DNA from 4 places in the Endobacterium panacihumi genome. Region 3 is predicted to be linked to each of the others. Evidence: predicted binding sites of a transcription regulator. Region 3 holds the regulator's gene; each other region holds the start of a gene.
The links. Region 3 encodes LexA, which represses DNA repair genes until DNA is damaged. Its sites were predicted from a motif close to TGTTCNNNNTGTGTTCNG; they were not measured.
Positions count from the first base shown of each region.

Region 1: a site for LexA is predicted at 1,590-1,607, ahead of ACRQ1B_RS16355 (ImuA family protein). Genes of this name have one in related genera too.
Region 2: a site for LexA is predicted at 2,529-2,546, ahead of ACRQ1B_RS05245 (ATP-dependent helicase). Genes of this name have one in related genera too.
Region 4: a site for LexA is predicted at 1,656-1,673, ahead of ACRQ1B_RS26615 (ImuA family protein). Genes of this name have one in related genera too.

Region 1 covers NZ_JBOZRA010000003.1:202,196-206,406, forward strand. The annotation lists partial or broken gene ACRQ1B_RS16340 (ATP dependent DNA ligase) at 1-85, opposite strand, end outside; gene ACRQ1B_RS16345 (hypothetical protein) at 736-1,146, opposite strand; gene ACRQ1B_RS16350 (hypothetical protein) at 1,259-1,399, shown strand; gene ACRQ1B_RS16355 (ImuA family protein) at 1,677-2,453, shown strand; gene ACRQ1B_RS16360 (Y-family DNA polymerase) at 2,374-3,885, shown strand; gene ACRQ1B_RS16365 (error-prone DNA polymerase) at 3,882-4,211, shown strand, end outside.
Region 2 covers NZ_JBOZRA010000001.1:1,058,351-1,062,561, reverse strand. The annotation lists gene ACRQ1B_RS05255 (efflux RND transporter permease subunit) at 1-1,118, opposite strand, end outside; gene ACRQ1B_RS05250 (efflux RND transporter periplasmic adaptor subunit) at 1,115-2,293, opposite strand; gene ACRQ1B_RS05245 (ATP-dependent helicase) at 2,588-4,211, shown strand, end outside.
Region 3 covers NZ_JBOZRA010000001.1:1,514,010-1,518,220, forward strand. The annotation lists gene kdsA (3-deoxy-8-phosphooctulonate synthase) at 1-728, opposite strand, end outside; gene ACRQ1B_RS07510 (VOC family protein) at 731-1,609, opposite strand; gene lexA (transcriptional repressor LexA) at 1,782-2,501, shown strand; gene ACRQ1B_RS07520 (ComEC/Rec2 family competence protein) at 2,482-4,211, opposite strand, start outside.
Region 4 covers NZ_JBOZRA010000009.1:108,842-113,052, forward strand. The annotation lists gene ACRQ1B_RS26610 (Y-family DNA polymerase) at 1-737, opposite strand, end outside; gene ACRQ1B_RS26615 (ImuA family protein) at 688-1,635, opposite strand; gene ACRQ1B_RS26620 (metallopeptidase family protein) at 1,806-2,249, shown strand; gene ACRQ1B_RS26625 (DUF1737 domain-containing protein) at 2,253-2,459, opposite strand; gene ACRQ1B_RS26630 (HpcH/HpaI aldolase/citrate lyase family protein) at 2,456-3,352, opposite strand; gene ACRQ1B_RS26635 (hypothetical protein) at 3,485-3,715, shown strand; gene leuD (3-isopropylmalate dehydratase small subunit) at 3,831-4,211, shown strand, end outside.

The DNA.
Region 1 (4,211 bases), on a different contig from region 3:
GCGGTCGCTTCTACCGTAGCTTTTCGAGCATCTTGCGCAGCTTGGTGGCCTCGGCCTCCTTGAACCCGGTCCCAACTCTGCCGATTCCAGGAACTCATGACCGGTGTGGGTAGCGGCGAGTTCAAAGGTGATGATTTCGTTTGATCGGCTTGCAGACCACATAATTGCGATGAAGAAGCAGGACTTCTCTTCCTGTCCAGGCAGGATCGTGGAGGTGTTCGCTGCATGGAAACCCGAGGGCAAGAGAATTATCGTCCATCCGAATGTGAAGGCCTGGCCGGAGAAGGCGAAAGGCGAGCTGAGAACGTGGGCCCGGCAATGGGAGTGACGGTCCCAAGAGGCTTCGAGTTCAAGTCCGACGCGGCAACCATGCCGCTAAACGCAGTGGCGGCAGCAGTAATCTGGATCAGGTTATGGGTGTCAATTTGACCATGAGACTATAGCTGGAAGCTCTGGAAGCCGTCGATCCACGCGTCGTGTTGGGTGGCTTGACTGTGGAAGCGATAGGGGTTTTCGAAACGGGAATGGCCACGCATCGCAGCGGAAAGGCCTTCAGCTGTCCAACGTGCAATAACTGCGCAGCAGGGAAAGTCATAGCCTCACCTGCATGAGGCAAACAAGGCGACGCTTCGTTTCGTGCGGTTATCGTCACTCTTCATTCCCCCATCCTGGCGTGAAAACTATGAGGGTGCTGAAGGTTTTCAAGGCATGCAGAAGGTTGTGGTGAATAGGTGATTATTGCGCAGCTTTACCGCCCATAAATACCCGGTGCATCGTTTCTGCGATCGCCTGCTCGATCGGCTTGTCGAGCAGAATGTCAGGTTCGTTGGCGAGTTCCATGAATGTTTGGTCGACGAGCCGTTCCTTCATAGGGCCTGAGAGATGATAGCGAATAGCATAAGTACCGAGTTTATGCCGAAGTGCGTCCATCTCTGCATCTGGCACAACAAGTTTTCGCGGAATAATCATGACACGGTTCCTCCAGCGATGGATCGTAAGCTGTATTCCCGACTTGTCCAATGAAGTTGGGGTGACCACGCGGCTCGGCGTGGTTTCAGAGCGCAATGTCGTGATTAGGCTATAATCAAGTTGCGCGACATCAATCTTCTCTGCATTACTGCTGTCTACCGTGACTGGAAAAAGCATTAAGGCTCAGTATTTGCCAGATAAATCGCTCCGTTGGCTTCAGCCCCCAGATACAAATGAGCGGCTCGGGTTCCACGAAGGAAACGAGGTCGCTAAAGTCTGGCCGGAGGGATTGAAAGGTAACACAGCGGCAAAATGGCATTGGACAGTCACGCCAAGAAAAGCAGTTGGTTTTGTTGATGGCACCGGAGACGAAGAGAAGGATGCTTTCTCTGCTCAGTTAGAAGCGAACAGTGAGTTCTTCAAAAACTGAGGACGTCGGGCTCACTGTTAGCTGAAGCCATGTGCTCATTCGTTGCCTTCCTCACTCCAAGAAATTCGATAATTAATCGCTAAAATAATTCCTCACAGCCTATGTGGCTGAATCTCATTGATCTTCCTGGCTTAGCATAGGTTCAGGATAATATTCCCAACCTTCTGGTTGCTTGACTCTTCGCAGGCATCGGAACAGAAACAGAACATCCGCATTTTGTCCAGCATGATGCTGGCCCGAAGCTCTGCCAACACGTTCCTGAGGGGAGCCGTGAACGATGACTGCTGCGCGCGCCCCAAGGACGTCAGAGGGTGTTTCAGATTTGATCTCCGATCTGCGCGAGCGGATTGCCTCACTCGAAACCAGCACGGTGAAGAAAGCCGGCTGTCTGGCATTCGGCGTGCCTGAGATGGATGCGGCTCTACCCGGCGGTGGTCTTGCCCATGGCGCCCTGCATGAGTTTGCCGGAGGCGGATCGGGTACGGTCGATGGTGCGGCCGCCGCGCTCTTTGCAGCGGGCATCGCAGCCAGAACGAAAGGACCGATCGTCTGGTGTCTGACGCGACCGGATCTGTTTTTCCCGGCATTGGCACAGGTTGGTCTGCATTCCGATCGGGTGATTTTTGTCGAGTCCGACAAGGACGACGATGTGCTGGCCAACATGGAGGAGGGGCTCTCCTTCGGCGGTCTTGGTGCGGTCGTCGGCGAACTTGTCCGCCTGCCAATGGTCGGTTCGCGCCGGCTTCAGCTGGCCGCCGAGCGCACTGGGACGATGGCGCTCGCCGTTCGCCGTTGGCGGCGGCAGACGGAAGCCAATGACTTTGGGCAACCGACGGCCTCGACTACACGGTGGCGGGTGAGCGTCATGCCATCGGAGGATTTGCCGGTTCCGGGGGTGGGGCGACCAAGATGGTTTGTGGAGTTGATGCGCGTGAAAGCGGGTGAGTGTGCTGAGTTTCTCGTGAGGGCGTGTGATGACAAGGGTCGTCTCGATTTATCTACCGGATCTGCCGACCGATCGCATTCGCCGGGACGATCCGTCCATTCCGCCTGAACAGGCCATCGCCGTGATCGCCAAAAGCGGCTCGAAACGCTGGGTGTCGGCCGCCGATGCGGCTGCAAGGAAAGCAGGCGTGCGCGTCGGCATGCCGGCTGCGAAAGCACAGGCGCTGTTTCGCGGGCTGATGCTGGTGGACGCAGACCTCAAGACGGACGCCGCGGCGCTGGAGCGGATCACGCTTTGGGCACTGACGCTCTATTCCCCGATCGTTGCCGTCGATGGTGTTGATGGGATTGTCATGGATACCGAAGGCGCCGACCATCTGCAGGGTGGCGAACTACCGATGGTGAGCAAGATCGCTAATCAGTTCCTGGCAAGAAAGCTGACGGCCCGGGTCGCCGTCGCCGATACCTGGGGTGCGGCACATGCCTGCGCCCGCGCCATCAGCCGTGAAACTGTCATCGTACCGATCGGTCAGACCGTCCGCGCTGTCGAGAAACTGCCGATTTCGCTACTGCGTCTCCCACCCAAGATCATTGGTGATTTGCGGACCCTCGGTTTTCAAACCATCGGCGAGCTTGCCAACACGGCACGCGCGCCCTTGAATCTGCGGTTCGGTCCGGAAATCGGCCGCCGTCTCGATCAGATGTTTGGGCGGGCGGCTGAGCCGATCGAGCCGATCCGCACAGCCGAACTGATCGAGGTTGCCCGCTCGTTCGCCGAGCCGATCGGTGCTGCCGAGACCATCAACAAATATGTCGGCCGGCTGATCGTCCAACTGATCCAGGAGCTTCAGAGACAAGGCCTGGGCGTGCGCCGTGCCGATCTGATCGTCGACAAGGTCGATGGCACACGGCAGGCGATCCGTGCCGGCACGGTCAAGCCGGCCCGGGACGTCGCCTGGTTGACCAAGCTGTTTCGTGATCGGACCGAAAAGATCGAGCCGGGCTTTGGCATCGAGAAACTGACCCTGGTTGCTGTGATCGCCGAGCCGCTTGAAGAGACGCAGAAATCGTCCTCGCTGGTGGAGGAGGAGGTCACCGATGTTTCGCCGCTGATCGACATCTATGGGAACCGCGGCCACAAGGTCTATCGTCTTGCGCCAATGGCGTCCGACGTTCCCGAGCGTTCCGTCCAGCGCATCAGCGCTGTTGCCGATCCGATCGCAATCGCATGGGTCGGACACTGGCGCAGGCCTGTGCGGTTACTGCCGCGGCCGGAACTGATCACTGCCATCGCACTGATGCCCGACTATCCGCCTGCCTCGATCACCTGGCGCGGCAAACGCCGCAAGGTCAAGCGCGCCGATGGCCCCGAGCGGATCTTTGGAGAGTGGTGGCAACGCGACAGCGAAATGGAGGCGGTGCGCGATTATTTTGTTATCGAGGACGAGAGCGGCGAACGGCTGTGGGTGTTTCGCTCCGGCGATGGCGTCGATCCCGAAACCGGCAGCCACCGGTGGTTCTGCCACGGGATTTTCGCATGAGGAGATATGCCGAGCTGCAGGTGACGACGCATTTTTCCTTCCTGCGCGGGGCGAGCTCGGCGCAGGAACTGTTCGAAACCGCTGCGGCGCTTGGCATCGATGCCGTCGGCGTCGTCGATCGTAACTCGCTGGCCGGTATCATCCGTGCGCTTGAGGCCTCGCGTGGCACGGGACTGCGTCTGGTCGTCGGCTGTCGTCTCGACCTTGCCGACGGCATGTCCATACTGGTCTATCCGATCGACCGGGCCGCCTATTCCCGGCTGACCCGGCTGATCACGCTCGGCAAATCGCGCGGTGGCAAGAACAACTGCATCCTGCACTGGGAT
Region 2 (4,211 bases), 460 kb from region 3:
GCCTTCCAGTCGCGCAGGAAGAGATAGATGACCACGACCACGATCAGGCTGGAAAGGCCGAGCGCGATCTCGACCTCGTGCAGTGCGCCCTCGATGAACACGGCATCATCGCTGGTAATGGCGATGCGCGTGCCTTCCGGCAGGTTGGGCTGCAGGGCAGCGACGGCCTTCTTGACGCCTTCGGAAATGCTGAGCGTGTTCGATTGCGCCTGACGCAGCACGCCGAGACCGACACCGGGCACGCTGTTAGAGCGGAGCGCCGTGGTGCCATCGTCAGGGCCGAGCATCACAGTCGCCACGTCGCGGATGCGGACATTGTCGCCGATCAGGACGTTTTCAAAATCCTCCGGCTTGGTGAGATTGGCTGTGGCGCGGACGATGATATCCTGCGTGGAGGATTCGAGCGAACCCGCCGGCACGTCAAGGGCAGCGGTGGACAGCGCGTTGGAGAGATCGGCGATCGTCAGACCACGGCCGGCAAGTGCTTCCTGATCGACATCGACGCGAAAAACCTTTTCCTGATCGCCGTAAAGTTCGACATCGGCGACACCATCGACGGCGGCCAGACGGTCGGAAATCTCGTTTTCGACCAGGAGCGTCAGATCTTCCATCGACAGCGTCGTGGAGGTGACGGCAAGGCGCATGATCGGCTGGCTGTCACTGTCGGCCTTGATGATGCGCGGTTCGTCGGCATCCTCCGGCAGCTGATTGGTGACGCGGCCGAGCGCATCGCGCACATCGTTGGCGGCGACGGCAAGGTCGGCCGTATCGCTGAATTCCAGCGTGACGCGGCTTTGACCGAAATCGGAAATCGACGAGATAGTTTTCAGACCGCTGACGCGGGCGACAGCACCCTCGATGACGTCGGTGACTTCCTGGTCCATCGTCTGGGCGGACGCGCCGTCATAGGTGGTGCGCACGCTGATGACCGGCTGATCGACATCCGGCAGTTCACGCACTTCGATGCCGACGAGTGCCGCGAGACCGGCAACAACCAGCAGCGTGTTCAGGACCGCGGCCAGAACCGGGCGACGCACGAAGAGTGCGGTGAAGGTTTTCTGGCTGTCGGCGCTTTTGTCCTGGCCGGACCTGTTTTCCGTTTCGTCACTCACGCTCATCGGCTGGCGACCTCCGGCGGCTTTTCACCGGCAATGCGGACAGTGCCGTTTTCGCGAACACGCTGCAGGCCTTCGGTGGCGACGAGATCGCCTTCCTTGATATCACCCGCGACGAGAATGGCGTCGGGATTGCGCTGGATGATGCGCACGCGGGCTTTCACCGACTTTTTGTCGACGATCTGCCAGACGAAGGAACCCTTGCTGTCCCACTGCACGGCAAGCGGATCGACCGTGGCATAGGTCTCGCCCGGAAAACGCATGGTGACGCCAAAGGACATGCCGGCGCGCAAAAGGTCTTCCTCGTTTTCGACCTTGGCGCGAATACGAATGGTGCGGCTGGCCGGATCGACACGGTTGTCGACCGCCTCGACCGAACCTTCGAAGACGCGGCCCGGACGCGAAGCCGAGGTCGCCTGAACCGGCATGCCGACATTGACCTGCACGGCGAACCGTTCCGGCGCCCAGAAATCCACCAGCAGCTGCTGGCGGTTATCGACCTGCACGACATTGCTGGATGTGGTGACGTTGTCGCCGATATTGACCACGACGATGCCGACAATGCCATCAATGGGGGCGACGACGGAGCGGCGCTTCAAGGCCAGTTCGGCGTTTGTCAGCGCCAGTTGCGCTGTTTCCTTGGCGATCTGCGCATCGAGAACATCGAGACGGGAGAAGCTTTTTACCGCCGAATAGCTCTCGGCCTTTTCGGTGGCGCTGCGCAGCAGGACTTTTGCCTGATCGCGCAGGATGATCTGCTCGTCGTCGTCGAGCTGGGCGAGAACCTGCCCCTTCTTGACGACGTCGCCGGATTTCACATGGATTTCGTTGATCGTGCCGGCTGCCTGCGGCATGACGATGACCGACTGGATGGCCTCGCCGCTACCGATGGCCGACAGCTGGTCGTTGACGATGCCCTTGCCGACCGGGCGGGTGGCGACAAGAACCGCCTGCTGACCACCGCCACCGGCACGCGCTGTTGCAGCCGCCGTGGCACCTCCGGAGGACGCTTCGGCCGAGACCGGCTCGGTCGCTGCCGGATTGATCGCCGCGACCACGCTTTCAGGAACCCCCATGGACACCAGTGTGCGGCCGGCATCTGCCGACAGCCAGACCCACAGACAGAGGCCCGCAAGCAACACTGCCACCGAGGTCAGGAGCTGGTTTCCGATCCGCATGCATTTCTCCGGCATTCAACTTGAGTGGGTGAAGTATCTCCGTTTCAGCCTGTTTACGCAATGCTTGGCGGGGTACCTTACCGATTTGTAACCTCGCGTAATTTCACGCATATGTCAGATGCTGAAGCTTTGTTCAGATGCGATCATTTGCTGTGCATGTTGCCTGCCATCAGGCTGCCTGTTTCCGCCTTTACTGTGGCGGCTCCCGAAAAAGTCCACAGGCGACATGTGCAAATGGAATGAAACCAGAACATCTTTTCTGGCCTTTCGGTTCCGAATCACTACATTGGCCCCATGAGTAACAGTTTCGACGATATCCCGTTCTTCGACGAAGAGCCGGAACCCCGCCGCCCGCAGAGCCGCGGCAGCAACGCCCCTGTACCGGCCGCCGGTCAGGCAGCACCTCCGGCTGGCGGTGGGCTCGGCATTGCCGCCCGCGCCATGGCGGCGCGCGACCAGAACCGACCGAGCCTCGACTACCTCTCCGGCCTCAACCCGGAACAGCGCGAGGCTGTGGAAACGACCGATGGCCCGGTTCTCGTTCTCGCCGGCGCCGGTACCGGCAAAACCCGTGTGCTGACCACCCGCATCGCCCATATTCTTGAGACCGGAAAGGCATGGCCGAGCCAGATCCTTGCCGTGACCTTTACCAACAAGGCAGCGCGCGAGATGAAGGAGCGCATCGGCGTTCTCGTCGGCGGCGCTGTCGAGGGCATGCCGTGGCTCGGCACCTTTCACTCGATCGGCGTGAAACTGCTGCGCCGTCATGCGGAGCTGGTGGGCCTGCGCTCCGACTTCACCATTCTGGACACCGACGACGTGGTGCGGTTGATCAAGCAGCTGATTCAGGCCGAAGGTCTGGACGACAAGCGCTGGCCGGCAAAACAGTTCGCCGGCATGATCGACGGCTGGAAAAACAAGGGGCTGCTGCCGCCGGACATTCCGGAAGGCGATGCCCGCGCCTTCGCCAACGGCAAGGGCCGCGAGCTTTACGCTGCCTATCAGGCGCGCCTGCGCACGCTCAACGCCTGCGATTTCGGCGATCTGCTGCTGCATCCGATCGCGTTGTTCCGCAAGGCGCCGGATCTGCTGAAAGAGTATCACGAGCGCTTTCGTTACATTCTCGTCGATGAGTATCAGGACACCAACACCGCCCAATATATGTGGCTGCGTCTTCTCGCTCAGCGCCCCAAGGGCGTGCCGCAAAATGTCTGCTGCGTTGGTGATGACGACCAGTCGATCTATGGCTGGCGCGGTGCCGAGGTGGACAACATCCTCCGCTTCGAAAAGGACTTTTTGGGCGCCAAGGTGATCAAGCTGGAGCGTAATTATCGTTCCACCGAGCATATTCTCGGCGCTGCCGGTCATCTGATAGCCCACAATGAAGGGCGGCTCGGCAAAACCCTGTTCACCGACCGCAGCGATCCCGACGACCAGAAGGTTCAGGTGCATGCCGCCTGGGATTCGGAAGAAGAAGCCCGCGCCGTCGGCGAGGAAATCGAGCGGCTGCAGCGTGGCGACAGCACGGACGGCAAGAAACATGCGCTGAACGACATGGCGATCCTCGTTCGCGCCTCGTTCCAGATGCGCGAATTCGAAGACCGTTTTGTCACGCTTGGCCTCAATTACCGCGTCATCGGCGGTCCGCGCTTCTACGAGCGTCTCGAAGTGCGCGATGCGATGGCCTATTTCCGCCTCGTCTGCCAGCCGGCAGACGATCTTGCCTTCGAGCGTATCGTCAACACGCCGAAACGCGGCCTTGGCGACACCACCATCCGCAATCTGCATGACTATGCCCGCGCCCGCGACATTCCGATGCTGGCCGCCGCTTCGGACATGATCGAAACGGACGAGCTGAAGCCGAAGGCGCGCAAGGCGCTGTTCGACGTCATCCAGAGTTTCAAGAACTGGCAGGAGC
Region 3 (4,211 bases):
ATAAAGACACCTGCCACACCGACAGCCACGGCTGCACGCGCAAGCGTTTCTACGAACTCGCGCTGACCGCCGCTCGAACCGCCCTGCCCGCCCGGCTGCTGCACGGAATGGGTGGCGTCAAAAATGACCGGCGAACCGAGCGATGCCATGATCGGCAATGAGCGCATGTCCGAGACCAGCGTGTTGTAGCCGAAGGAAGCACCGCGCTCGCACAGCAGCACATTGCCGTTTCCGCTTTCGGTAAACTTTGCCTGGACATTCTTCATGTCCCAGGGCGCCAGAAACTGGCCCTTCTTGACGTTGATGGCACGGCCGGTTTTTGCAGCGGCCACCAGAAGATCGGTCTGGCGCGACAAAAATGCCGGGATCTGCAGGATATCCACCGTTTCAGCAACGATGGCGCACTGCTCTTCGGTATGAATGTCGGTCAGGACCGGAAAGCCGAATTCCTTCTTGAGATCGGCAAAGATTTCCATTGCTGTTTCGAGCCCGATGCCGCGCTTGCCGGCAATCGACGTGCGGTTCGCCTTGTCGAAGGAGGATTTGTAGACGAGACCGATGCCAAGCTTCTCGCAGAGCTCCGACAGCGTGCCGGCGATCATGAAGGCATGGTCGCGGCTTTCCATCTGGCAGGGGCCGGCGATCAGAGAGAGTTTCTTGCTGTTGGAAAAAAGGACCTGCTTGGCCCCCTCGCCGACGGTTACTTCGGCCTTGGCGCTGACAGCCATGATCACTCCTCGAAAGCAAATACGGCACCCTGTCCGGGCGCCGGGGCAACCATGATACGGCTGCCCTTTTCCATGAATGCGACGTCATTAGCAGCAAGCTTTGCCCGTGTCACGGTGAGATCGGGAACACGGAAGACGATGGCGGCGCCGGTGAGGCCAAGCGTTTGCGATGACTTGAAACCAGCCTCGACCGCAAATTCAGCCCGAAAGGTTTCGGCAGACAGCACCTGCACGGCAGCGTTTCTCGCGGAAAAGCGATGATGCTCGCCGGCAAGCTCCGAACCGGTATCGATCGCGATCTGCAGACGCCCGACGTGAGAAGCCAATGCATTTTCCGCCACCAGCACGACCTCCGCCAAACCGAAAACACCGTTTTCGTGGCGCTCCAGTGTCGCGCGATCGGCCGGCAAGGGATCAAGCCGCTGACATGTGAACACGCCGAAAGAATCACTTTCCCCGCGCCCCGCAAAAGCCAGATGAAAACGGGCAAGTTTTTCCGAACCGTCCGGCAACTTCGCTAGCCGTGAGAATTCCAGCATATCACCGCCGGAAATCCCGGCTTGGGTAAACCGCTCACGGTCGGCACGCGCATTGTCCGTTGCCAGGGCGACGGCAGAAAAGCCCTCCTCGCCCATCACTGTGCGCGCCGCCTGATCCTGCGCCACGAATGCATTACCGGCTGCAATCGAGTTCTCGTAGAGTTCCGAATCCACAACGGCCAACGGCTCCAGATAGGTGCCATCCCTCATGAAAACACAGGCATTTCCCGTACCGAACGGATGTGTGGCGTCGGCCGCAACCGTGAAACCGAGCCGGCTTAATCGCCGACGAGCAATATCGAGAGACGCGGTGGGCAAAACGAGATGGTCGATGGTGAACATGGCCGCCCTTCTTCAAAACAGGCTTGAATAACAGTGATCGACTTTTCCCAGCCCGTGATCAAGCACACCATGCGCCGCCTTCGTTCCAAGCACTACCAATTTTCGTAGTTGCGGAACACACATGGAACATATAGTGTCCGTTCTGGATTTGTTTCACCTTCAAGGACCCGCCATGCTCACGCGCAAACAGCAGGAACTGCTTCTGTTCATTCACGAACGCATGAAGGAGTCCGGTGTGCCGCCATCGTTCGACGAAATGAAGGATGCGCTGGACCTGGCTTCCAAATCGGGCATCCACCGCCTGATCACGGCACTTGAGGAACGCGGCTTCATCCGCCGCCTGCCGAACCGGGCACGTGCCCTGGAAGTCATCAAGCTGCCGGACGCCTATAATGCCAGCCTGACGCCGCGCAAACCGTTTTCACCGAGCGTCATCGAAGGCAGTCTCGGCAAGACCCAGCCGGTCAAGACGGTCACCCCGCCACCGGTCGCCAATGACAGCATTCCGGCCACCACCGTGCCCGTCATGGGCCGGATTGCTGCCGGTGTGCCGATCTCCGCAATCCAGAACACCACGCATGAAATCGCCGTGCCGCCGGAAATGCTCGGCAATGGCGAACATTATGCGCTGGAAGTGCGCGGCGATTCGATGATCGAGGCCGGCATTCTGGATGGCGACACGGTCATCATCCGCAACGGCAACACCGCCACGCCGGGTGATATCATCGTCGCGCTGGTGGATGACGAGGAAGCGACACTGAAGCGTTTTCGCCGCAAGGGCGCATCGATCGCGCTGGAAGCCGCCAACCCGGCTTATGAGACCCGCATCTTCCCGCAGGAACGTGTAAAAGTTCAGGGCAAGCTGGTCGGCCTCATTCGCCGTTACCACTGATCTGCGATCTGCTGCTCAGGAATTGCAGCGGTTCCGGCAATGCCGGATCGAAAACACCTCGCCGCCAGTCATACTGGCGGTGGCGCTCCCAGGAGCGATCAGAGCCATCCATGGCGACAACGACTGACCATTCCTGAGGATCGGATTTTCCGTTAAAGCGGATTTCCAAAGCCCCCATGCGGCGCAGTGCTTCGCCATTGATCATCAGGGCGCCTGATCGGCAGCGATCGAAACGGGCGCGCGCAGCGATCACCACCTGAGCCATATCACAGGCGGGGCCGGCGTAACGCGCATCTTCCACAACCGCGATCGTCGGGCCATCGCGTGGTCTTGCGACACACCATGATCGGGCCGCGCAGGCGAATGTTGCCGAAGGGGTTTCCTGCAGTGCTTTTCGCATGCCCTGCCGGGCTCGGGCGATTTGTTCTGGTTTGAGCGGCTCTCGGCCTGCCCTTGCTACGGCAGCAACTGGCGCTTCTGGACTTGCCGCATTTTTCTTCGCAGCGCCTTTCTCCTGCATAGTGGGAGAAGCCAGGGACACAGCGTCCGAACCGGGCAGGTCTACACTCGTGTTTGCCGCCGTCAAAGCATGACTGGACTGGGGAGGCTTCACCTCCGTGTCCGGTGCCGGAATATCCAGCAAAGTCGGCCCCTCTGGCTGGGGCAATGACAGGGCATGACGCCACTGCGAGTAGATGAAACCGGGCGGACGGACGCGATTGGTGGCGACCTGACCATCCGCCAGAAACGCAGCAAGGCTGCCATCTTCCGAAACGAGAAAATCCGGCGGCGGATCGTGCCCTGCCCGCCATGAGAGAAAAATGGCCAGAGCCAGAAACGGCAGCCCCAGCAGATAAAGCCGCGTGCGCAGCAAGGTCAGGATAAGGAAGCCAGCCGTTGCGATGGGAAGAAACCAAGTCGGTTGGCGGCCGATGCCGACATCGCCACCCCAGCCGGCAACGGTTTTGGCGACGATGATGACGCCCTCCAGCCCCATGCCCATCACGTTCAAGAACGGCCCATCCAGCCCAAATGGCATCACCAGCATTGCAATCAGGCCGAACGGCATGACGATGAACGAAACGAGCGGCATGGCAGCCAGATTGGCGGCCAGCCCGTAGGTGGAAAGACGGTGAAAATGGTCGATGGAAAAGATGGCCGTCGACAGGCCACCGATCAGCGACGTGACGAAGACGCCACCGACCAGATGCCCCAGGGCAAAAACCGGTTTGAGCGCTGCCGGGCGCCATGGCGGATCGTCGCTATTCGCCTCCCTGCGCCTGCTCCATGCCGAATAGCCCGCCACCAGCGCCACCGTGGCGGCAAAGGACATCTGGAAACTCGGCCCCAGAATTTCCGAGGGAGAGACGACAAGAACGACCAGCGCCGCCAGCGCCACATTGCGCAGGCTGATCGACGGACGGTCGAAAAACACGGCGGCCAGCATGATCGCCATCATGATATAGGCGCGCTCGGCGGACACGCCGAAGCCGGAGATCAGGTAATAACCGGTCGCCATCAGAAGTGCTGCACCCGCCGCCAGCTTCTTGACGGGAAACGCCTGCGCAAAACCGGGCATAAGAGCAAACAGGCTGCGCATGCCGACAAAAAAGATACCGGCCGCCAGCGCCATGTTCAGCCCGGAAATCGCAACGATATGAGCCAGCCCAGAGACACGCAGCGCCTCGGTGGTCTCCGTGGAAATGGCAC
Region 4 (4,211 bases), on a different contig from region 3:
ATGTCCTCTTCCGACTGGATAGGATCGGCAAGACGGCGTTCTGCCGACAAGCTGGCAATGGGGCGACGCGGTGAGATCGGTTCATCGTTCTCACCCTTTGCCTGATCGAGCCGCAACAGGACTGCTGCGCCAAACCGGCGGGCGAGCGGTGCGCGCGGTGTGCGAATGAGGTCAGCAACCCGCTTCAGCCCCAGCTTTTGGAGAGCCGAAACCGTGTTCTGATCGAGCCTTAACGCTGCCACCGGCAGCGGTGCCAGCATTTCTTCAGCGTTTTCATCGCTGACAATGTGATTACCGCCATAATGGCAGATTGCCCATGATAGGCCGGGAGAGGAAGAGACCGCACCACGTACCTCCAACCCCATCTGGGTCAGGCGTTTGAGAATATCTTCCAACAAAGCCGCCTCACCGCCCACGAGATGGGCGCAGCCGGTGATGTCGAGAAAAAGACCGTTTTTTCCTTCCAGCGCCACCAGCGGTGTGTAGCGATCGCACCAATCAGCAATCCCCTCAAGCAGCCGATGGTCGGCGGCCTGATCTTCATCGACAACGATCACGCCGGGGCAGATGGCACGCGCTTCCGCCAAGCCTTGCCCAAGCCGAAGACCTAACCGGGCCGCTTCATCATTACAGGCAACAAGCCTCAATGTGTTGTCGACATGCGCGACACAAACGATAGGCCCGGCTTCAGGACGCCCGGTCGAACGCAAGTCTTGCCCCCACTTTCGCCGCAGCACCCGATCGATCGACAGTTTTGGGAAAGTCAGGGCCAGAATACGTTGGGTGCCGGACTGCAAAGACAGATTTGGCTGGCGCGTGAGCGGTTGAGAGGCGGCGGTCATCGGAATTCCATTCCAGGAGTAAGGAAAATGGAGCCGGGTTGCGGCTCCGTTCGAGGGTGAGACGAAAGACGGAATGCCCGATGCTGCCGCCAAGCATGGTTCCATCAGCGAGATACCGGTTTGCTGCCGGCGCAGTTTCGACCAGAAAGCGGAAATCGGCGCTGCTCGCCTCCTCCTCTCCAGCTTGTCGAAGGACGAACAAAGGCCGACCTGATGCCTTGGCACGGAGACTCAACCGTCGACTTTCGGTGAGGCCGAAATGCTTGAGATTGCCGCAGACTTCCAGGACCGTTATTGCAAAAGCGCCGCTTGCCGCCGCCGCTTCTGCAAGCCAAAGCGCATCTTCCAGCCTGCGTGGCCGGGCATGCAAAAAGGTTTCCGGTTTTATGCCGAAATCCAGAAGCCCTAACGCATAGGGCATTCCGGTCTCCAAAACTGCGAGGCGGTCGGCAATCCAGAGAATTGGCAATCCGCACGTCATCGATTGCCCCGGCCCTTCCCCCTGGTTCTGCAGCAATGCCGAAACCGCCAGGGCAAAACCGCTGGCAGCACCGGCATCCTTCATAGCGCTGGTGCGGATTTCGGCCAGCCCATCCAATGGCAGACCGCCCTCCAGCGCCTGGTCGAGAACATCAATGCCAAAGGAAAGCCGCTCGCGCTTGTCCTGCACGGCAGCTATCTGCTTAGCCCTGTCACCCGATCCATCGAATGCCCGGATATCTTTGCCTTCCATGCGGGCAATGGTTTCACGCAGGGCAAAAACTGTCTCCTGCGCCACAGCTTTCCCAGCCATGACGTCGCTCCATTCGGATATGTTCACTTTATGTTCTTATGGATTCCAGAGCTGGCTTGAGGAGTCAACAGCAATGTGAAATGATTCCCATTCAGGATGGTACGGACCATTGAATCCGCACTCGAAAAATTTTCTCAAAAAGCATATATGCATGGCCATAAGGAGTACCCATGGCCCGTATCGACCAGACAGACGATTGGCGTGATCGCCATGCGCCTACCATCAGTGCCTTTGAATCGCTCGCGATCGAAGCCTATGGTCTCTTGCCCGCAGAATTCAGAGCCCTCACAGCCAATCTGACGATCGAGATCGAGGATTTTCCCGATGACGACGTTTTCGAAGACATGGCACTGGAAACCCCTTTCGACCTGCTCGGCCTGTTCGAGGGCCGCGGCCTTTCCGAGCGCTTTACCGTTGAGACCGGTGAACTGCCGAACCGGATCAGGCTCTATCGTCGCCCGATCCTGGATTATTGGGCCGAAAACGAGGAAACGCTGGGCGACATCATCACCCACGTGCTGATCCATGAAATCGGCCATCATTTTGGCCTCAGCGACGACGACATGGAGCGCATTGAAGAAAGTGCAGATGCCGCCGCCGCTGCAGAACGATGAATGTTACTGCTCGCCGAGTTTCATGTCGGGATGGTAATCCTTGCCCTCGACAGTCTTGGTCACAGGCTGCGCGCACTGCATTTCGCCCGTTTTAGCGTTGAACGCGTAGGCCGGCGAGCCTGCCAGTTCCCAGCCCTTGTTCAGCGCCAGTGTCACCTTGTGACAAAATGCGGCGTCATCCGGCCCGGTGAGAAGACGGTAAAGTTTCATGCGCGTGTCCTTCGTTCTGCCATGCGGTTTGCTTTTGCGACCAGTTTTTCCGCCTGCACCAGATGCAGGCGTTCGACCATGCGGCCATCCATGGTAATGACATTGAGATCTTTGGTTTCCGGCAGAGCAAAGGCGGCAATGATTGCCCGCGCTTCCTTCACCGCTTCAGGTGAAGGACCAAAGGCATGGTTGGCGGCTTCGATCTGGACCGGATGGATCAGCATCTTGCCATCAAACCCCATATCCCGTCCCTGTTCGCATTCTGCCTCATAAGCAGCAGACTCCCGAAAGTCGTTAAAAACGCTGTCGATCACATCCAAGCCATAGGCGCGGGCCGCCAGCACCACCTGCATCATCCATGGCATGAGATAGGTCCGCCCGGGCCGAGCCGGCACACCGGTATCCTTACGCAGGTCGTTGAGGCCGATCACGAAACAATCGAGTCTGGTTCCGCTGTCATGGGCCGCCCGCGCAATCTCGACCGCATTGGCAATGCCGCGTGCGGTCTCCATCATCGCCCAGATGCGCAAGTGTGGTGATGATTGCGCCAACCGCGCTTCGATATCCGTTATGACAGAGATGTCATCGACCTTCGGCAGGGCAACCGCATTCGGCATGACATCACGGACAAGCTCGATATCTTCCGCACCAAAATCGGACGCAAGCGCGTTGATGCGGATGATCGTTTCCTTGCCGTTCAAAGGTGTTTCAGCAAAAAAGCGGCGAAGATTGTTCCGCGCTTCGGCTTTCTTTTCAGGAGCAACCGAGTCTTCCAGATCAAAGATCACCGCATCACAATCGAGCATATGGGTCTTGTCCAGGGCCCGCCGGTTGATGGCAGGAACACTGAGAACGGATCGGCGCAGTCGAGCAGTTTCTGAAAAATCAGGCATGCCGCTTTGTGCCAAGCTTTGAACGCACGCGCAATATCGTGATCGCGCCTTGATCGCGTCCAGGTCACTATCCCTCTTGCAAGCGGAACGGGAAAGGCCCACATTGCCTGTATCGAAAGGGATTTAACAATCATGCAGAACATCCGCGCCTTCTTTTTTGCTCTGTCCGGCATCGCCGTCATTGCATTTGTGGCTGTCCTCACCGCTTCTCTAACGGTCGCCTTTGCCGGTATGCTAGCCATCTTTACCGGCATCCGCCTGCTTTCGGCCCGACTTAAACCCGTCCCGGTGCGCGCCAAGAATGCCAAACAGGAAAACATGCGCGTCTGGAACGACGGCCGAGGAACGATCATCGATCTTTAAGATCGATCGTACCGGCGGGTACCGTACCGGTTAAACGTGAATCGACCTTCAAATCCGGGCGATTTTGCTCTATTGGCATGATCTTCTGTTTGAGAAGACCACCTGAAGGTTTGCCATGGAAAAGTTTACCACCCTCACCGGCGTTGCCGCTCCGCTTCCGGTCGTCAATATTGACACCGACATGATCATTCCGAAGGATTATCTGAAGACGATCAAGCGCACCGGTCTCGGCAAGGGACTTTTCGCGGAAGCCCGCTATAACGAGGACGGCAGCCCGAACGCCGATTTCGTTCTCAACAAGCCAGCCTATCAGAATGCCAAGATCATCGTTGCCGGTGACAATTTTGGCTGCGGTTCGTCACGTGAACATGCGCCATGGGCACTGCTCGACTTCGGCATTCGCTGCGTGATCTCGACGTCCTTCGCCGACATTTTCTACAACAACTGCTTCAAGAACGGCATCCTGCCGATCGTCGTCTCCCAGGACAATCTCGAT